Regions from separate parts of the Streptomyces sp. NPDC048590 genome, predicted to be linked through region 2. Evidence: riboswitches for the same ligand, from Rfam matches in the RefSeq annotation. Region 2 holds a riboswitch; each other region holds the start of a gene.
The links. Region 2 has a riboswitch for cobalamin ahead of ACGFNN_RS25265 (cobalamin biosynthesis protein). Riboswitches for the same ligand answer to the same signal wherever they lie in the genome.

Region 1: it holds a riboswitch for cobalamin, as region 2 does, so the genes downstream of both, ACGFNN_RS22425 ((2Fe-2S) ferredoxin domain-containing protein) here and ACGFNN_RS25265 (cobalamin biosynthesis protein) in region 2, are expected to answer to the same signal.
Region 3: it holds a riboswitch for cobalamin, as region 2 does, so the genes downstream of both, ACGFNN_RS23585 (energy-coupling factor ABC transporter permease) here and ACGFNN_RS25265 (cobalamin biosynthesis protein) in region 2, are expected to answer to the same signal.
Region 4: it holds a riboswitch for cobalamin, as region 2 does, so the genes downstream of both, ACGFNN_RS32990 (ABC transporter substrate-binding protein) here and ACGFNN_RS25265 (cobalamin biosynthesis protein) in region 2, are expected to answer to the same signal.

Annotation. Positions count from the first base shown of each region.
Region 1 is NZ_JBICWC010000007.1:346,246-351,313, reverse strand. Features, by position in the region: gene ACGFNN_RS22445 (helix-turn-helix transcriptional regulator) at 14-910, shown strand; gene ACGFNN_RS22440 (plasmid stabilization protein) at 1,194-1,520, shown strand; gene ACGFNN_RS22435 (TetR family transcriptional regulator) at 1,763-2,350, shown strand; gene ACGFNN_RS22430 ((2Fe-2S)-binding protein) at 2,421-3,104, opposite strand; gene ACGFNN_RS22425 ((2Fe-2S) ferredoxin domain-containing protein) at 3,129-3,500, opposite strand; cobalamin riboswitch at 3,564-3,689, opposite strand; cobalamin riboswitch at 3,772-3,917, shown strand; gene ACGFNN_RS22420 (ABC transporter substrate-binding protein) at 3,947-4,969, shown strand.
Region 2 is NZ_JBICWC010000009.1:53,726-58,793, forward strand. Features, by position in the region: gene ACGFNN_RS25255 (anion permease) at 1-925, shown strand, start outside; gene ACGFNN_RS25260 (hypothetical protein) at 938-1,159, shown strand; cobalamin riboswitch at 1,306-1,433, shown strand; gene ACGFNN_RS25265 (cobalamin biosynthesis protein) at 1,562-2,506, shown strand; gene ACGFNN_RS25270 (cobyric acid synthase) at 2,503-4,071, shown strand; gene ACGFNN_RS25275 (putative cobaltochelatase) at 4,068-5,068, shown strand, end outside.
Region 3 is NZ_JBICWC010000008.1:137,906-142,973, reverse strand. Features, by position in the region: gene ACGFNN_RS23600 (energy-coupling factor ABC transporter ATP-binding protein) at 1-147, opposite strand, end outside; gene cbiQ (cobalt ECF transporter T component CbiQ) at 144-893, opposite strand; gene ACGFNN_RS23590 (energy-coupling factor ABC transporter substrate-binding protein) at 900-1,268, opposite strand; gene ACGFNN_RS23585 (energy-coupling factor ABC transporter permease) at 1,268-1,990, opposite strand; cobalamin riboswitch at 2,019-2,229, opposite strand; gene ACGFNN_RS23580 (hypothetical protein) at 2,596-3,135, opposite strand; gene ACGFNN_RS23575 (TOPRIM nucleotidyl transferase/hydrolase domain-containing protein) at 3,417-4,037, opposite strand; gene ACGFNN_RS23570 (phosphotransferase) at 4,232-5,068, shown strand, end outside.
Region 4 is NZ_JBICWC010000016.1:27,419-32,486, forward strand. Features, by position in the region: gene ACGFNN_RS32975 (UDP-N-acetylglucosamine 1-carboxyvinyltransferase) at 1-987, shown strand, start outside; gene ACGFNN_RS32980 (transposase) at 1,165-1,392, opposite strand; gene ACGFNN_RS32985 (N-acetylmuramoyl-L-alanine amidase) at 1,565-2,698, shown strand; cobalamin riboswitch at 3,049-3,244, shown strand; gene ACGFNN_RS32990 (ABC transporter substrate-binding protein) at 3,287-4,321, shown strand; gene ACGFNN_RS32995 (FecCD family ABC transporter permease) at 4,318-5,068, shown strand, end outside.

The DNA of each region.
Region 1 (5,068 bases), on a different contig from region 2:
GTACGGTCGAAGGGTGGACAACCAGCAAGAGGTCCGCGAGTTCCTCACCTCGCGACGGGCAAGGATCACCCCCGAACAGGCAGGGCTGCCCTCGGGCACCCGGCGTCGCGTCCCCGGGCTGCGCCGCAGTGAGGTCGCCGCCCTGGCCGACATGAGCGTGGAGTACTACGCCAAGCTCGAACGCGGCAGTCTCGCGGGCGTCTCCCCAGCCGTCCTGGAAGCGGTGGCCCGGGCCCTCAGGCTCGACGACGCCGAGCGCGCCCATCTGCTGCATCTCGCGCAGGCCGCGGACGGCTCGGACTCCCTCAGCCGCCCCAGGCGCCGGCGCACGGCCCGGCAGTGGACCCCGCACCCGAGCCTCCAGTGGACGCTGGACGCGATCACTGCCGGACCCGCCTTCGTCCGCAACGGCCGCATGGACGTCCTGGCGGTGAACCCGCTGGCCCGCGCCTTCTACCACGATGTCTACGCCACCCCGCACAACCAGGAGAACCTCGCCCGCTTCACCTTCCTGGACCCGGCCGCGCGCCGCTTCTACCCCGACTGGGACCTCGCCGCCGACGTCACGGTGGCGATCCTGCGGACGGAGGCGGGCCGCAACCCTCACGACAAGGACCTCCACGACCTCGTCGGCGAGCTCTCCACCCGCGACGACGACTTCCGCACCCGCTGGGGCGCCCACAACGTCCGCAATCACGGAACCGGCACCAAGCGCTTCCGGCACAGCGCCGTCGGCGAGCTCACTCTCGCCTACGAAGGCCTGGAAATGGCCGCCGAGCCCGGCCTCACCCTCACCGTCTACGCCGCGGAACCGGGCTCACCGTCCGAGGAAGGCCTGCGCCTGCTCGCGTCCTGGGCCGCCACACAGGACGCTCGGACTCCCTCCTCGGCGGAACCGGCCACGGGCTGACGCGCCCGTCCGCTCACCGGAACGCGATTCATCACCCCGCCTTCCCACCGGGTACGCAGAGTGGCCGGGACGAACCCTGCGCCTCGGGCGAAGACATCAGTGCCGCGGTCTCACCGGGTCACCCGAGCGCGCGTCCCGGTGGGCATGCCGGGCCGGAGGGTGCCATGTTTCCGAACGTACCGGCCCGGCAACCCGGATGTACGGCGTACACCGCACCGGCGCGGCCGTCGAGCCGGGCCCGGACCGGGGCCCACGAGTCGAGGACGTACGAGGAGGGCACACCATGCCGGCAGGATCGAGCGCCAAGCGCGAGCGGCAGTACGAGCACGTGAAGGAGAGCGCGGAGAAACGCGGCACGTCCGAGAAGCGTGCCAAGGAGATCGCGGCCCGTACCGTCAACAAGGAGCGCGCACGGTCCGGTGAGTCGAGGACGGCGAGCAGGACATCCACGCGCGACCCGAAATCGGCCTCCCAGCGAGGCGGGGAACGCTCGCACAAGGGCGCTCAGGGGCGCACCAGGGACCAGCTGTACGAAGAGGCGAAGAAGAAGAACATCGAGGGCCGGTCCACGATGAACAAGGAGCAGCTCCTGAGGGCCGTCAGCCGTTGACCCGCGGTCACCGGCCAGTCTCACGCGGTGTGCTGTCACCCCGAACCGAAAGCGTGGCCCACACCTCACCGCACCGGCTTCGGAGCCCATGCACGGCGGCCGGCGGTTCCGGCTCCGCCCGGTCGATGAAGGGCCGAGGGGGGCCGACGCGCCGGTCCGTGTCGCCGTTGCTGCCGGTCCCGCCGTCTCCGGCCCCTCCGTGGCCGACGGCCTCCGAGGCACCCCGATACCCTCTCAAGGTGATGGAGCACGCCAGACCGGAGACACGAAAGCCCGCGAGCGGGGGCCGCAACGCGGCGGCCCGCAACCGCGCCGCGCTCATCGCGGCCGCCCGGGAGATCTACGCGGAGCACGGCCTCGACGCCCCGCTCTCCGCGATCGCGCGCCGGGCCGGGGTCGGTCAGGGCGTGCTGTACCGGCACTTCCCCGACCGCGAGGCGATCGCGACGGCGGTTCTGGAGGAGAACGTCCGCCAGGTCGAGCACGCCGCGGAAGCCGACGGTGCGGACCTGCCGAAGGTGCTCGGAGTCCTGACCTGGCACCTCATGGAATCCGCCGCGTTCCTCGGCGTCCTGCACGCCGACGGCAGGAGTGGATCCGCTCCCCAGCCCTACACCGTGGCGCTGTCCCTGAGGGTGGCTCGTGCACTGCACAGGCATCTGCCCGCGAACCATCCGCTCGCCGCGGAGGCCGACGACCTGATGATCGCCGTCGGCATGGTCTCCGGTGTCGTGACGGGGCCCACCCGCGAGCACCGCGGTCGCCGGGCCGAGGCGGCCTGGCGACTTCTCGGCGTCGAGGTGGGCCCGGTGCTCCCGTTCGAGGACTGAGCCGTACCGGACATGGCAGTACCCTCTCCGCACGGGAACACCCACCGAACCGACGCGGGTCCCTTCACGCTCAGGCGAGTACGCAGTCTCCGCACTTCGATCCCGCGGGTGCCCTGTAGTACAGGCAACAACTCCGGCGGCGGAACTCCAGGTCGGGACCGGTGATCGCGCCGGTGCCCTCCAGACGCCCCGTCTCCAGCAGGACGGCTGTGAGGTCGGTGAGTTGACGGCGTACGGCGGGCCGTGCCCTGAGGAGGGCGTGGGCCGCTCCGGCGAGCGCGGACGCCGAGTTGCCGTCCAGCAGCCGCGGAGCGACTTTCACCTCCAGCCCGTCCGCCAGTGCCAGCAGATGACGTGTCACCTGCGTGTAGAGGGCGCCGGGCGCAGCGTCCCCGAGCCGTTCGACGTACCAGCCGCCTGGCCGGGGCACGCGGAGTGACGGCCCGTCGTCGGATCGCTGCAGCCCCTCCAGGTCCAGGACGATTCCGTGCAGCACGAAGCACGCGAGGGCCGGGGACCAGAGACGCGCGGCGTGCCCGAGGTGGGCGATGGAGACGTCCACGCGTGGTTCGGTGGTGCGGTGGCGGCGGGCGACTGCCTCGGCGAGGTCGGCGAAACCGGCCTCGTAGGAATGTGCCGCCGCATGCCAGCCGTCGTCCCGTCCACCGGTGCGTAGGACGAAGAATCCACCGATGTCCGCTGCTTCACGAAGCGCGACGGTGACGTCGGCGGCCGAGGCACGCACATCGTCCACGGGTCGTGTCCTTCCGTCCACGGCTCAGGCGATTCCGCGCTGTCGCGGCGGTGTGACGGTGTAGAGGTCAAGTATCTCGGGCCTGGGTGCGACACCCGGCCCGCCGGCCCGCACCCAGGCGGCGATGTCCTCGGTGGCGCCCGGGTCGTTCACCAACCCCAGCCAGACGGGCCGGGCACCGGCGGCACGGCCCTCGGCGGAGGGCTGGACGACGATGACGTTGGCCTGCTCACAGATGTCCAGGCAGTCCGACACGCGTACCGGTACCTGGGCGCGCAGACGCGCGGTCTGTGCGTCGTGGTCGACGCCGGGCACCTTCGGGGTGCCGCAGCAGCAGTCACGGCAGACGACGACCCGGCAGGGGGCGCCGCTCGGCGGGATGGTGTTCGCGGGCATGCCGCATCGTTCCTCTCTCCCGGGGAGATCCGCCCCGGTGGTCCGTCGAGGAGGCGACCGCGTGAGTCTCCTGGCTCTCGGGTCGATGCTCGCGCCGCGCCTTCCCGCCCTCGCGGGCAGTGGTGTGTGTGCGGGACTCGCTCGCCGATCACAGTGGCGGGACCGCGCCGGATTTCCACCGGCTTCCTCGGACCGCCGTCGCCTTGTTCTCGGCCATCCTTCCATCCCGTGCGCCGGAACGTCAGCAGGGGCCGCTTTGACGGAAACCCAAGGGAACGTAATATCGCCAGGTCATTGCCGCGACGGGAGACAGGAAGCCGGTGCAAGTCCGGCACGGTCCCGCCACTGTGACCGGCGGTCGTCCCCATCGGACGCCCGCCGGAAGTCAGGAGACTGGCCTGTCGCGGGCCCGTACCGAGGAGCGCGGACTCCCCAGGAGGCTCTACATGTCGCTGTTCCCCCATGCCCGCCGGCGCCTGGCGGTGCGCGGCGCCGCCACTGCGGTCGCCGTGTCGCTGGCCCTGCTGACCGCCGGCTGCGGTTCGTCCGGCGAAACGGGCGCGAAGCCCGCGGCCACGGCGTCCTCACCGGAGGGGTTTCCGGTCACCGTCGAGAACTGCGGGGTGAGGACGACCTTCGACCGGCCGCCTTCCCGGGTGGTCACCATCCATCAGCACCCCGCCGAGCTGATGCTCGCGCTCGGGCTGAAGGACCGTATGGTGGGCACCGCCTTCCCCGATTCGGCCGCGCTGCCGGAGCTGCGGCAGGACTTCGAGGCGATACCGGAACTCGCCGAACGTGAACCCTCGTTCGAGAAGATCCTGGACGCCGAACCCGACCTCGTCTACGGCGGCTACGGCAGCGCCTTCGACGAGAAGGCAGGCCGCTCCCGCGAGGCGTTCGCGGACGCTGGTATCAATACCCACCTCAACCGCGAGTACTGCGGCAAGGACAAGGTGACCATGGCGGACACCTACGCCGAGGTCCGCACCATCGGCAAGATCTTCGGTGTCTCCGACCGCGCCGAGAAGCTGGTGGCCGACCTCGAGAACCGCGTCGGGAAGGCGGCTTCCGCCGTCTCGGACGAGGAGAAGGTGCCGGTCTTCGTCTACGACAGCGGCGACAAGAGCGCCTTCACGGCGGGCGGGAAGGGCCTGGGCACCGATCTGATCCGGCTGGCCGGCGGGGAGAACGTCTTCGGCGACCTGGACGAGGTCTTCGGGGACGTCTCATGGGAACAGGTTGTCGAGCGACGGCCCGAGGTCATCGCGATCTACGACTACGCCGGCTCCGGGAGCGTCGAGCAGAAGAAGAAGTTCCTCCTCTCCCGGGCGGCTCTCGCCGACGTGCCCGCGGTGAAGAACAAGCGGTTCGTCGTCCTGCCCCTGACGGCGACGCTGGTAGGAATCCGGTCGGCGTACGCGGTGGACGACCTGGCCCGGGGCCTGCACCCCGAGAGCTTCAGGTGATCGGCGCGTCCTCCGGCGCCTCCCCCGGCCCGGCGCCGCTGGAGGGCCGGAAGACGCCGGAGGGCCGGAGGACGGCGACACCCACCGGACACCGTCGTG
Region 2 (5,068 bases):
CGGCGGTCTCATCGGCGCCGCGGTCATGTCGGCCGGCTGGTCCTCGATCAACGGCGGCACCGTCGTGACGAAGGTCCTGCTGCCGGCGATCGCCGCTCCCCTGGTCGCGGGTCTCGCCGCCCTCCTGGCGACGAAGCTGACGTACCGCCTCAACCGGAAGATCACCGACGAGGCCCAGCTGAAGTCGACCGCCAAGGGTTACCGGGCCGGCCAGATCGCCTCGGCCGGTCTCGTCTCCCTCGCCCACGGCACCAACGACGCGCAGAAGACGATGGGCATCATCACCCTGGCCCTGGTCACCGGCGGTGTCCTCTCCCCGGGTTCCAACCCGCCGGTCTGGGTCATCGCCTCCGCCGGGATCGCGATCGCGCTGGGCACCTACCTCGGCGGCTGGCGCATCATCCGCACCATGGGCAGCGGCCTCACCGACCTCCGTCCCCCGCAGGGCTTCGCGGCCCAGACGAGCGCGGCGACGGTCATCCTGGCCTCCTCGCACCTCGGCTTCTCGCTGTCCACCACGCAGTCCTGCTCCGGCGCCGTGATGGGCGCCGGTCTCGGGCGCAAGGGGGGCGTGGTCCGCTGGTCCACCGCCACCCGGATGTTCGTCGCCTGGGGGCTGACGCTTCCGGCCGCCGGCCTGGTGGGGGCGGGAGCCGAGTTCCTGACCAAGCAGGGGTCCTGGGGCGTCGCGGTCGTCGCCGTGCTGCTCGTCGCGGGTTCCGGCGCCATCTGGATGCTGTCGCGCCGCAAGCCGGTCGACCACACCAACGTCAACGCGACCGCCGAGGAGCCCCCGGGCGTGGTCACCACCGCCATCGCGGCCGTCACCCCGCCGCCCGTCGGCGGGCCCGCCTCGGACCTCAAGACCACCATCCCCGCTCCGGAGACCCAGGCCGAAAACCCGGCCCGGCCGGCCACGGTGTAAGGACGAATCCGCATGAACATCGACTGGGCAGCACTCGCCTCCGTCTTCGGCGTCAGCCTCGTGGTCACCGTGGCGCTGGTGGGTCTCTTCACGCTGGGCATCACCGGCCTCGCCAGGCTGGTCCCGTCGGCGCAGGGCGGCGGTGGCGGCGCCCTGGCGCGCACCGGCGCGTACGCCTGCTTCGCGCTGTGCGCGGGGGCGGTCGCCTACGGGATCTATCTCATCGTGGCCTGACGGCCTCGCTCCACGCACCGGGCCGGGACACTTCGGGTGTCCCGGCCCGGTGTGCGTCTCGGCACACGGAACCCTCGCAGGTCAATGGCAGGTTGACGGGTATTCGCGGCGCGTGGTGGACTGCCGGAGCCATTTACGGCGACAGCAGAGGAAGCCGGTGCGAATCCGGCGCGGTCCCGCCACTGTCACCGGGGAGCAGCCTCCACACGGAAGTCACGGCCCGCACGCGGACTGGAAGGCCGGAGGAACTGCGGATCCGGGAGCCAGGAGACTCTCGTCGCCGGTCACGTCGAACCAGGGCGCGGACCCTGAGTGAGGACATACGCCATGCCTGGCTGCCCTGCGTCGGTCGCCGTACCAGCTGTCCCCCGGCCCCTTCGAGGCACGAGCGCGGGCTGAGCGGTGAGAGCCGACCGCGTCTTCGCGTACGGCGCCGCCGCCGGTCTGATCGGGGACCTGCTGCTGGGTGACCCCCGGCGGGGGCATCCGGTCGCCGGCTTCGGGCGCGCCGCGGCGCGCGCCGAGGGCCTGCTGTGGCGTGACCACCGGGGCTGGGGCGCCCTCCACACGCTCGTCTGCGCCGGGGGCGCCGCGGGCGCGGCCGCGCTGACGGCGCGCGCCGTGCGCGGCCGCCCCGCGCTCGCCGTGGCGCTGACCGCCGCCGTCACCTGGTCCGTCGTCGGGGGGACCTCGCTGGCCCGTGAGGCCCGTGCCGTCGGCGGCGCGCTGGCCGCGGGTGACGTCGAGGCCGCCCGGGAGCGGCTGCCCCATCTGTGCGGCCGTGATCCGCAGGCGCTCGACGGTCCGGGGATCGCCCGCGCCGTGGTGGAGTCGGTCGCCGAGAACACCTCCGACGCCGTGGTGGGGGCGCTGGTGTGGGGCGCGATCGGCGGGGTGCCCGGACTCGTCGGTTTCCGGGCAGTGAACACCCTGGACGCGATGGTGGGGCACAGGTCGCCCCGTTACCTGCGCTACGGCTGGGCGTCGGCCCGGCTGGACGACCTCGCCGGCTGGCCGGGCGCCCGGCTGACCGCCGCCCTGGCGGTGGCGGCCGGCGGGCGCCCGCGCGAGGCGGCGCGGGTCTGGCGCTCGGACGCGGGGCGGCATCCCAGCCCCAACGCGGGCCCGGTGGAGGCCTCGTTCGCGGGGGCGCTCGGTGTACGGCTCGGCGGGACCCTCGCGTACGGCGGACGGGTGGAGCACCGGCCGGTGCTGGGCGGGGAGAACGGCCGCGAGGTGCGGGTCACCGACATCGAACGTGCGGTGCGGCTGTCGCGCCGCGTCAGTGTGCTGGCCCTCGCGGTGTGCGCGGCGGGCCGGATCGCCATGGGACGGAGAGCTGGATGAGCGGCGGGCTGCTGGTCGCCGGGACCACGTCGGACGCGGGCAAGAGCGTCGTCACCGCGGGGATCTGCCGGTGGCTGGTGCGCCGGGGGGTGAAGGTCGCGCCGTTCAAGGCGCAGAACATGTCGCTGAACTCGTTCGTCACCCGGGAGGGGGCGGAGATCGGCCGCGCCCAGGCGATGCAGGCGCAGGCGGCCCGCGTCGAGCCGAGCGCCCTGATGAACCCGGTGCTGCTCAAGCCGGGCGGTGACCGCTCCAGCCAGGTCGTCCTGATGGGGAAGCCGGTCGGTGAGATGAGCGCGCGCGGCTACCACGGAGGCCGGCAGGAGTCGCTGCTGGGCACGGTCGTGGACTGCCTCGAGCAGCTGCGGAGCACGTACGACGCGGTGATCTGCGAGGGCGCCGGCAGTCCGGCGGAGATCAATCTGCGGCGCACGGACATCGTGAACATGGGCATCGCCAGGGCCGCGGGCTTCCCCGCGCTGGTGGTCGGGGACATCGACCGGGGCGGGGTGTTCGCCTCGTTCTTCGGTACGACGGCGCTGCTGGACCCGGAGGACCAGGCGCTGATCGCGGGGTACCTCGTCAACAAGTTCCGCGGTGACGTCTCCCTGCTGGAACCCGGCCTCGACATGCTGCTCGGACTGACCGGACGGCCCACGTACGGGGTCCTGCCGTACGCCCACGGGCTGGGCATCGACGAGGAGGACGGGCTTCGGGTCTCGATGCGCGGCACGGTGCGGGAGTCCGTCGTGGCTCCCCCGCACGGCGAGGACGTGCTGCGGGTCGCCGTGTGCGCCGTCCCCCTGATGTCGAACTTCACCGACGTCGACGCCCTGGCGGCCGAGCCGGGCGTGGTGGTGCGGTTCGTCGACCGGCCGGAGGAACTGGCCGACGCGGACCTGGTGGTCGTGCCCGGTACCCGGGGCACCGTGAAGGCGCTGGCCTGGCTGCGGGAACGCGGCCTGGCCGACGCGCTGCGGCGGCGGGCGGCCGAGGGCCGGCCGGTGCTGGGGATCTGCGGCGGGTTCCAGGTGCTGGGCGAGCGGATCGAGGACGACGTGGAGTCGCGGGCCGGCGTGGTGGAGGGGCTCGGGCTGCTCCCGGTACGGGTCCGCTTCGGCCGGGAGAAGGTCCTGGAGCGCCCGGCCGGTACGGCGCTCGGGGAACCGGTGGAGGGGTACGAGATCCATCACGGGGTCGCCGAGGTGAGCGGCGGCGAACCGTTCCTCGACGGCTGCCGGGTGGGCGAGGTCTGGGGGACCCACTGGCACGGGTCGCTGGAGAGCGACGGGTTCCGGCGGGCGTTCCTGCGGGAGGTCGCCCGGGCCGCGGGACGGCGCTTCGTCCCCGCGCCGGACACCAGCTTCGGGGAGCTGCGGGAGGAACAGCTGGACCGGTTGGGGGATCTGATCGAGGAGCACGCGGACACCGACGCGCTGTGGCGGCTGATCGAGCACGGTGCCCCCGAGGGGCTGCCGTTCATCGCCCCGGGTGCCCCGCCCGCGCCCGGGAGACCCGCCGGGCCGGACCGTACAGCTGTGACCGCCATCGAGGAGGCTTCGTGAGTACGCCCTATCCGTTCACCGCGATCGTCGGGCAGGACGACCTGCGGCTGGGACTCCTGCTGAACGCCGTCAGTCCCGCGGTCGGCGGGGTGCTGGTCCGGGGCGAGAAGGGGACTGCCAAGTCCACCGCCGTCCGGGCGCTCGCCGCGCTGATGCCGGAGGTCACGGTCGTGGCCGGGTGCCGCTTCTCGTGCGATCCCCAGGCACCGGATCCCGCGTGCCCGGACGGCCCGCACGAGGCGGCACCGGGCGTCCCGCGTCCCGCGCGGACCGTGGAGCTCCCGGTCGGCGCGTCGGAGGACCGCCTGGTGGGGGCGCTCGACATCGAACGCGCGCTCTCCGAGGGGGTGAAGGCCTTCGAACCGGGCCTGCTCGCCGACGCGCACCGGGGCGTCCTCTACGTCGACGAGGTCAACCTGCTCCACGACCATCTGGTGGACCTGCTGCTCGACGCGGCGGCCATGGGCGCCTCGTACGTGGAGCGGGAGGGCGTCTCCGTACGGCACGCGGCCCGCTTCCTGCTCGTCGGGACCATGAATCCCGAGGAGGGCGAACTCCGGCCGCAGCTGCTGGACCGCTTCGGGCTGACCGTGGAGGTGACCGCCTCGCGGGAGACGGACGAGCGGGTCGAGGTGGTGCGCCGCAGGCTGGCGTACGACGACGATCCGGCGGCCTTCGCCGCGCTCTGGGCCGACGAGGAGGCGGCGCTGCGGGAGCGCATCACCGCGGCACGGGCCCTGCTGCCACGGGTGGTGCTGGGTGACGGTGTGCTGCGTCAGATCGCCGCGACCTGCGCGGCGTTCGAGGTCGACGGGATGCGCGCGGACATCGTCATGGCCCGTACGGCGACGGCGCTGGCCGCGTGGGCGGGCCGCGACGAGGTCGTCGCGGACGACGTCCGGCAGGCCGCGCTGCTGGCCCTCCCCCACCGGCGCCGGCGGAACCCGTTCGACGCCCCGGGGCTGGACGAGGACAAGCTGGACGACACGCTGAGGGA
Region 3 (5,068 bases), on a different contig from region 2:
CAGCGTGGTCTTCCCGCTGCCGTTCCTGCCGAGCAGCGCGAGAGCACGCCCTTCGCGCGCGTCGAAGTCGAGACCGCTGAGCACGCGCGGGCCGTCCTCGTAGGAGAACGAGGCGCCCCGCAGGGACAGCAGCGAGGAACCACTCATGGGAGCAGCCTTTCCAGGACGAAGGTCAGGGCGGCCACGGCCGCGAGGAGGCCGGCGCTCGCGGCCACGAACCGGACGGAGACGCGGGCCTCGGGCACCAGGACACGCAGGGTGCCGTCGTATCCGCGCCCGGCCAGCCCCGACTGGAGACGGGCGGCGCGGTCGAAGGCCCGGACGAACGCGGTGGCCCCGAGGCCGGCCAGTGATCTCCAGGTGGCTGCCCTGGTGGTGTGCCCGAGCCGGGCGGCCTGCGCCTCGCGGATCCTGCGCATCGCGTCCAGCAGCAGAAAGCTCATGCGGTAGGTCACCAGGGCGACGTCCACCACAGCCGCGGGCACACCCGCCCTGACCAGCCTGGGAAGCAGGTCGGACATCGGTGTGGTGAAGGCGAGGAGCAGGACGCCGAGTGATGCCGCGGAGGTCCGCAGCAGCAGCTCACCCGCCCGGACCGGTCCGCCCGGAGCGGGAGCGACGAGCCCGTCGGGGCCCCCGACCTGTACGAGCAGGGTCGCCGCACCGGTCACGCAGAACCCGAGCGGAATCCTGTACGCACGCCACAGTTGACGGGCACGCACACCCGCCGGCCCCAGAAGCACGGAGACCGCCGTGACGAGTACCAGTGCGGCACCGGGCCACGGAGGAAGCGAGATGGCCAGCACCGTGAGCCCCAGTCCGAGCACGGCCTTGTCGACGGGATGGCGGCGGCGCCAGCGACTGCTGTGCGCCGCCGCGTCGATCGGCAGCACGGAGGCTCAGGCCTCCTGGGCCGTGGACTCCTCGGCCCGCCCGGTCACGGCGTCGCCGTCCCGCCGGGCCAGGGCGAGCCGCTCGCCCTGACGGCGTCCGCGCCGTACACCGAAGTAGTAGGCGAGCACCCCGGCACCGAGAGCGGCCTGCAGCGCGAAGAGCGCCGACTCGATCTCGCCGGAGGGCGGCTCGTAGAGCGGGGAGAACCAGGGCTCGTAGTCGGGGTCGATCTCGGTGATCGCGGTCTCCGCCTGAGCGTCCGCCCCGGCGAAGGGCTCCTTCTCGCCGTCCCCCGAGCCAAGTACCAGGGGCAGGACGGCCAGTGCCGCCACCAGCAGGAGCAGCAGGCCGTTGATCTTCGTGTGCCGGTTCATCACGCCACCGCTTCCGTCTTCTCGTCTTCCGTCTTCACGTCCGCCTTGGCCCGGGCCCTGCCGCTGAGGAACACGCCGAGCCGGGTCAGATCACCCTTGCTCGACTGCACCAGAAGCCGCATGACCAGCACGGTCAGAAGTCCTTCGCTCACCGCGAGAGGAATCTGGGTGACGGCGAAGATGGAACCGAACTTCCCGAGAGCCCCGAGGAACCCGGTGCCAGGGTCGGGGAACGCGAGTGCCAGCTGCACGCTGGTGACGCAGTAGGTGGACAGGTCGGCGACGAACGCGGCGAAGAAGACCGCGACCATCAGTGATACGTCGAACCGGCGCAGCACCCTGTACACGGCGTAGCCCGCCCAGGGGCCGACGATCGCCATGGAGAAGACGTTGGCGCCCAGCGTCGTCAGGCCTCCGTGGGCCAACAGCAACGCCTGGAACAGCAGGGTGATCGTTCCCAGGACCGCCATGATGGGCGGCCGGAACAGTATGGCTCCCAGGCCGGTGCCGGTGGGATGCGAACAACTCCCCGTCACCGAAGGGATCTTCAGGGCGGACAGTACGAAGGTGAAGGCTCCGGAAGCCCCCAGGAGCAGTGTGCTCTCCGGGTTCTCGCGGACCTCACGGGTCAGTGACCGTACTCCGTGGACGACGAACGGCGCGGACGCGACACCCCAGGCGATCGCGTGCGCCGGAGGCAGGAAACCCTCGGCTATGTGCATGACTCAGAGACCCTCTCCAGCACCTCGTGGATGGTTGAAGTGCCTTGGCCGGTCTCCTGGCTTACGGGTGACACCGCCCGAACTCCGCCTTCCCGGGTCACAAGGACCCAGTGGCTGCCCGCGAGGGCCGGAGCCGGACTTCCCGATCACAGTGGCGAGGGCCGCACCGGCATCACACCGGATTTCCCGTTCACCAAGGCGTGGCGACAGTAGTGCCAGCCAGGGTGCGATGACAAGCGGGCCCACCCGCCCGCACCTGCGGACACGTCCGCGGGAGCGTCTGCGGGCGTGCCTGCGGACGGGCTCCGGCGGGCCCGGGGGCGGTGCCACGCCACGGCTGGGCGTCGCGGCTGTTCGACGCGTCCGCCGGCCTGTCGGGCCGCCCTCCTGTCGGTCGGCGAAGCGCGCCCGGTCGGTCGGATGCGCGAACCGGGCGGTGCGGCCGCCGTGCAGCCGTTACCGGCCGCGGGGAGCGGCAGTCCCGTTCAGCCGACTCAGCCGACTCAGCCGACTCAGCCGACTCAGCCGACTCAGCCGACTCAGCCGACTCAGCCGACTCAGCCGACTCAGCCGACTCAGCCGATCTCACTGGGCATCGGAAAGCGTCAGCCCAGCTCCGGGGTCGCGCGCAGTTCGACGGCCGGTTCCGAGCAGCCGTCCAGCTCGAGGACCACGAACTCGTTGAGACCCGCCCGCAGGAGCGGCCACGGCACGTAGAGGGTCCGTTGGGGTCCCCGCGTCTCCCAGTAGCGGCCCAGGCAGAAGCCGTTCACCCAGACGTATCCCTTGCCCCATCCGGGCAGCGCGAGATAGGTGTCCCCGGTGTCCGACAGCTCCAGGAAGCCCCGGTGGAACACCGGACCGGAGGAGGTGTCCGCGTCTCCGGACAGTGCGTCCCAGGGCACCCTGTCCGGGGTTCCGTGGTCCAGCGGGACGGCCCGGGCGGTCCAGCCGTGCAGCAACTGCTGCGTGTGGGAGACGCGCTCCACCCCCTTGCGGTCACCCAGCGCCACGCCGTAGTTGACCCTGCCCATGGACTCCACCAGGAGCTCCACACGCGCCTGTTCGGCGTCGACCCGGACACCCTCGACCGACTCGGCGCCGCCACGCTCCAGAACGCCCACGGGCTCACCGGACAGCCTCATCCGCGAGGCTCTCCAGGGCGTCGAACAGTGCCACCGATTCCGGCAGTTCGAGTGTCGCCGGGGGCAGCAGTGGCGCGGGGGGCTCGGGTTCGGGCAAGGGCTCTGTGGAGTAAGCAGGAACACACCCGACACCGCAGCCTTCAAAGGCGCGGTAGGCGGGGATCGCCGTCCTTCAGGGCGGCGAGGATGTCAATCCAGGCCACGCCGGGTGATGCGACATGGCCGAGCCGGATGCGGAGACGCGGGAGAAATGAGCGGATGCCGGCCCTGTTCCCGGTCGGTCAGAGACCGGCGAGCAGACCCGAGAGCGGCGCGGGGACCCGGTCGGTGCCGAGTGCCTCACCCAGGACGTGGCCGTACCGGATCTTGCGCCCCTTCTTCGTGCCGAGGAAGCGCCGCAACTGCTCCTGAGGTGAGCGCCCGCGCTGCGCCGGCTGGTTGAGGAAGGCCAGCAAGGGGCGGAGTTCCCCCTCCCGCTCGACCAGTTCCCTGACCCGTGTCACCCCCAGCGCACGGATCAGCTCGTCCTCCAGGTCCGCGGAGCACACGAAGAACCGGCGCGACCACGGCACACCCGCCCGTTCGAGTCCCCGGGAGAACCAGTCCCGTTCTCGTTCGTCGCAGAGGCCGGCCAGGCCGAGCCCGAGGCCGGGGGGTCCGAGGAACCTCGCGTACCGGCCGATGTTCATCGCACCGTCCATCGACAGCACGCAGACGCCTTCGGCTGCCAGGTCCCGGCCATGGGCCGCTGCTACCGCCTCGACGGCGGCGACGTCGCTCAACCCCTCCACCAGGACCGCCGTCCGCACAGGCACCAGCGCGGCCAGCTCGTGCGGGCGCGCGCCGGTGTCTCCGGCCGCCCATGAGCCGACCGCCTGCCGGAATGTCTGCATATCGGTCACAGGTCGATTCTCCAGGTTCTCCGGCCGCGGGACCACGCGATATCGGGACGGTCCGTCGCCGAGGTGCGAGCACTGCCGATCGACGGAACCGTCCGACGGCCGGGTCGACTCCGCCCGACGTCTTGCTAGCCTGCGCCGTCGACCACCGACGACACGGGTGTTCCACAAGGTTCGGGAGAGGCAGCGGCAGGACGATGGAGACAGCGGAGCGAACGCGTGCGGTCGCGGCAGCCACGGCGGCCGCCTCCTCACTCGGCTTGCCCGTCCGGGAGGTGACCGTTCTCCAGGACTCGAACAAACTCACCCTGCGTCTTCTGCCGTCCGACGTCCTCGCCAGGGTGGCCCCGGAGGCGGACAAGGTCGCACACCTCGAGGTCGCCATCGCCGGGCAACTCGTCCGGGCGGGCTCCCCGGTGGCGGCGCCGGATCCCCGGGTGGGGCCACAGGTCATCGAGCGCGACGGATTCGTCATCACGCTGTGGACCTACTACGAGCCCATGACATCCCGCCGGCTCCCCTCGGACGACTACGCCCGGGCGTTGGAACGGTTGCACGCCGGCATGCGTACGCTCGACGTCCAGGCCCCGCACTTCAGCGACAGGGTCGAGTGGGCACACCAACTCCTGGTCGACCGCAGTCGCACACCCGCGCTCGCCGACACGGACCGGCAACTGCTCCTGGACACGCTGCGAAGCGCGAGCCGGCTGGTCGCCGAGCGCGCGGGTGACGAGCAGTTGCTGCACGGTGAGCCCCACCCCGGCAACGTCATGAACACGGCGCACGGGCCGCTGTTCATCGACTTCGAGACATGCTGCCGGGGACCGGTCGAGTTCGACATCGCCCATGCGCCCGACGAGGTCGCGGACCATTGTCCGAGTGCCGATCCGGACGTACTGCGCGCCTGCCGCGCCCTCGTCCTGGCGATGATCACCACGTGGCGCTTCGACCGGGACGACCGCTTCCCGGAGGGCCGCCGCCTCGGCGCCGAGTGGCTGCGCAGGGTCCGTGAGGTGCATGAGCGCGAAGGATTC
Region 4 (5,068 bases), on a different contig from region 2:
TTCACACTGCCGTACGCCGGCGGCTGCGACCTCGGCACCCGCACCATCGAGCCGCACATGATCGCTCTGCGCCGCTTCGGTCTCGAGATCGCGGCGACCGACGGGCTGTACCACGCGCAGGTCGACCGCGAGGTCCGCCCCGGCCGCCCGATCGTCCTGACCGAGCGCGGCGACACGGTGACCGAGAACGCCCTGCTCGCCGCCGCCCGGCACGACGGCAAGACCGTCATCCGCAACGCGTCCTCCAACTACATGGTCCAGGACCTGTGCTTCTTCCTGGAGGCCCTGGGCGTACGCGTCGACGGCGTCGGCACGACGACCCTCACGGTGCACGGCGTCCCGGAGATCGACGTCGACGTCGACTACTCCCCCTCGGAGGACCCGGTCGAGGCGATGAGCCTGCTGGCCGCCGCCGTGGTGACGGAGTCGGAGCTGACGATCCGTCGCGTCCCGATCGAGTTCCTGGAGATCGAGCTCGCGGTCCTGGAGGAGATGGGCGTCGACTGCGACCGCACCGCCGAGTACGCCGCCGACAACGGCCGCACCCGGCTCGTGGACCTCACGGTCCGGCCCTCCAAGCTGGAGGCGCCGATCGACAAGATCCACCCGATGCCCTTCCCGGGCCTGAACATCGACAACGTGCCGTTCTTCGCGGCCATCGCGGCCTCGGCCCACGGCCAGACCCTCATCCACGACTGGGTCTACGACAACCGCGCCATCTACCTCACCGACCTCAACCGCCTCGGCGGCCGCCTCCAACTCCTGGACCCGCACCGCGTCCTGGTCGAGGGCCCCACCCGCTGGCGCGCCGCCGAGATGATGTGCCCGCCGGCACTGCGCCCGGCGGTGGTGGTCCTGCTGGCGATGATGGCGGCGGAGGGGACGTCGGTGCTGCGCAACGTGTATGTGATCAACCGCGGTTACGAGGAGCTCGCGGAGCGGCTGAACTCGGTGGGGGCGCAGATCGAGATCTTCCGGGACATCTGAGGGTCCTCGGAAAAGGCGCCGCCATACCCCTTCCGACCTGCATAAACGCGAGGCAGGAGGGGGCGTGGCGGCGCCTCTTTTCTGGGACTTCCGGTCGGAACCGAAGGCCGCCCGCGTTCACTTCGGACGTCGGCTCGCATCTCAGGACCCGCCGCTCCCCCGGTCGCCATAGTGGGGTCATGCCCTCCAACCCACAGCGCCCCGCACCCGCGCCGAGCGGCCTCTCGGACGCGGCCGCTGAGGATCTGTGCCGTCGTCGATGTCCGCGCGGCGCATCCACTTCCACAGCGTCATCGCGTGGACGCCGAAGTCGGCAGCCACCTGCTCGACAGTGACACCCGGACCACGATTCCTCGCGACCCGCACGACGTCCTCGCGGAACTCTTGGGGACAGGGCTTGGGCACAGCAGCATCGTTCCCACCTGCCTGACGAGGCAGGCCAGTTCAGATGTCACCCTTGCGTGCGGCAGACCCGGGAAGGTGGCGAACCGACCCTGGAGAATCGGAGATCCACTGCATAGTCTCCGACAAGCCCAATATTCATGGCTTGTCCACTCACTTCGGAGTCCCCGTGGCTATGCACGAGCATGAAGTCGACCGTCGCACCCTGTTCCGGGTCGGCCTTGGCACCGCAGTCGCTGCTGTCGTCGGCACGGAGGTGGCGTTCCCGGCCGCTGCCGGTGCGGCCCCCTCGCCGCAGTTCCCCTGGATCATCGACTGCGACAGCTGGGGTGCGCGGCCGCCGGTCAGTCCGGTCCAGATCGGCAGCAACACCACCAACAAGATCATCCTGCACCACATGGCGTTCCCCAATGTCACTGACTACTCCCGCGAGCACGCCATGCAGTTGGCGCGTGACTGCCAGGACCTTCACATGGACACCAATGGCTGGGCGGACACCGGCCAGCACTTCACCGTCAGCCGTGGCGGCCATGTCCTCGAGGGTCGCCACCGCAGCCTGGAGACCCTCGTCACCGGCGAGCACCAGGTGACCGCCGCCCACTGCCCGGGAGAGAACGGCAACGCCATCGGGATCGAGAACGAGGGCACCTACACCACCGAGACCCCGCCGGCGGCGCTGGTGGACTCGCTGGTGGAACTGTGTACCGCGGTGTGCAGGCAGTTCGACCTGAATGCGTGGGACATCTTCGGCCACTGGGACTTCCGCCTGGGCACCGACTGCCCAGGTGTCGCGTTCTACCGGCTTTTCCCCGGGATCCGCCGGCGAGTGATGCAGTCCATGAACGTATCGCCCGCCGCCGCACCCGCACGGCGCTGGCCGGACATCTGGCGGTTCGTCGACAGTCAGGTGGTACGGGTCGCCCAGTACCTGCTGGTGAACGCCGGTTACAGCGACCTGCCCATCGACGGTGTGTTCAGTACCGACATGAACGAGGTCGTCGCCGACTTCCAGACCAGTCGGGGCATCGCCGTCACGCCTGACGCCACCTTCGACACCCCCACCTGGGAAGCGCTGGCCCCCACTCTGGACAAGGGCGCCTCCGGACTTCCCGTTCAGGCCGTGCAGTATCTGCTCGCCATCAAGGGCTATGCGGACACCGTCAGCATCACGGGCGCCTACGACCACAGCACCAAGAAGGCCGTGCAGGACATGCAGCGTCTGCACAACCTGCACCCCAACGGCAAGATCGACCTCAGCACATGGTGCGCGCTGGTCGGCGGAACCGTCCGCGAGACCCTCACCCGCTGAGCGCTCTCCGGCCCGGCCGGCGGGTGGGATGCCTGTCGCGGGAACCGGCTCCAAGGTCCGCGTCGCGGTCCGGAGCGCCTGCACCAGGGTCGGCTTGTGCGACAACCGCGCAAGATGATCTTCGAGAGGCTGTCTGAGCAGCCTCGGACAGAACGCCGATCCCCTCCTGACCCGCATCTACGCGAGTCAGGAGGGGATTCGTCGGCATCTGTGGGACTCCTCCGGGACGTTGGGTCGGGATCACCGAATCCGACCCAGCGCCTGAGGCCGTTACCGCCACGTCCCATCAGACCGTACCCCCAGCACAACGGGCGGTTCGGGCCGCGCTGGCAGGACGTGGTACTTTCCGGACGCCAGTCGAACTCGTGAGCGTAGAGGTACACGTGCACGGGTCAGGGAATCCGGTGAGAGACCGGAACTGACGCGCAGCGGTAAGGGTGACAGGCGGGACAGAAGCCACTGGATGCAGGCCACGGCCGGGTCCGGGAAGGCGTTCCGCCGGGGTGATCCCGAGTCCGAAGACCTGCTGGCGACCTGATCGTCCGCACGGACCCCGCGTATGGGTCTGACGCCTAGGAAGCCGCCACCGTGCACCTGTCACGTCCCACCCGCTGTTCCGTCCTGCTCCTGACCGGGGCCCTGCTGCTTACCGCGTGCGGTTCCGGCTCCGGCTCCTCCGCCAAACCCGCAGGCACCGGGAGCCAGGGCGTGACCTTCGACAACTGCGGGCGGAAGGTGACGGTCGAGGACGCGCCGAAGCGGGCCGTGTCGCTGAACCAGGGCACCACCGAGATCCTGCTCTCCCTCGGTCTGGCAGACCGCATGGTGGGCACGGCCACCTGGACCGATCCAGTCATGAAGGGACTGGAGAAGGGCGACGGCGAGGTGCCCCGGCTCGCCGACAACCAGCCGTCGTTCGAGAAGGTCCTGGCCACCGAACCGGACTTCGTGGCGTCCTCCTTCGCCTCCACCCTGGGCAAGGGCGGAGTGGCACCGCGCGAGAAGTTCGAGGAGCTCGGCGTGCCGACGTATCTGTCGCCCGCCGACTGCGAGGGCAAGGACAACAGCGGTGATGGCGACGGCGCACGGACGAAGCCGCTGACCATGGAGACGGTCTACCGTGAGGTGCGGGAACTGGCCCGGGTCTTCCGGGTGGAGGATCGGGGTGAGCAGTTGGTCGAACGGCTGAAGAGCCGGGTGACCAAGGCCACGTCCGGGATCCGCGCCGAGGACACCACTGTCCTGTACTGGTTCGCGAACCAGGAGTCCCCCTACATGGCGGGCTGCTGCGGCGCGCCCGGCATCATCACCAACACGCTCGGTGCGAAGAACGTCTTCGACGACACCAAGCAGGAATGGCCCCAGATCAACTGGGAGACCGTCGCCGACCGCGACCCCGACGTACTCGTCATCGGCGACCTCACCCGCAAGTCGCAGACCGCCGAGTCGGCGGCCAAGAAGATCGCGTTCCTGGAGTCGAATCCGGCGACGAAGAACATGAAGGCGGTGAAGGACAAGCGGTACGTGCTGCTCAGCGGGCAGGCCATGAACCCGACGATCCGTACGGTCGAGGGCGTGGAGAAGGTGGCCGCTGCGATGCGCGCGTACGGGCTCGGCGGATGACCACCGCCCTGCGGTCCTCCCCCGTCCGCCCGACTCGGGGCGGCGCCGCCGGGGTGCTGCGCCTCGTGGCCGGCCTGTCCGGTGGGCTGGCGGTGCTCGCCGTGTCCGTCGCCGTGGCCATCACCATCGGCCCGGCGGACATCGGCGTGGGCGACGTCTGGTCGGTGGTCGCCTCCCGTCTGGGCTGGGGCGCGACGGAGTTGACTCCGATCCGCGAGGGCATCGTCTGGAACCTGCGGCTGCCGCGTACCCTGCTCGCCGCGGTGTGCGGCGCCGGACTCGCGGTGTGCGGCGCGGTGATGCAGTCACTGCTGCGCAACCCCCTCGCCGACCCCTTCGTCCTGGGGGTCTCCTCGGGGGCGTCGACCGGCGCCGTCACCGTGATCGTCCTCGGTGCCGGCGGCGGTGTCCTGTCCGTCTCCGGCGGCGCGTTCCTGGGTGCGGTCGGTTCGTTCGCGCTGGTGCTGCTGCTCAGCCACACACTCGGAGGGACGACGGACCGGGTGGTGCTGTCCGGGGTGGCGGCCATGCAGTTGTTCTCCGCTCTGACCTCGTTCGTGGTGACGACGGCGGCCGACGCGGAGACCACCCGGGGCGTGCTGTTCTGGCTGCTCGGCTCGCTCAGCGGGGCCGGCTGGACCGAGGTGGGACTGTGCGCGGCCGTCCTGGCGCTCGCCCTTGTGGTGTGCCTGGGCCATGCCCGCACCCTGGATGCCTTCGCCTTCGGACAGGACGCCGCGGCCACGC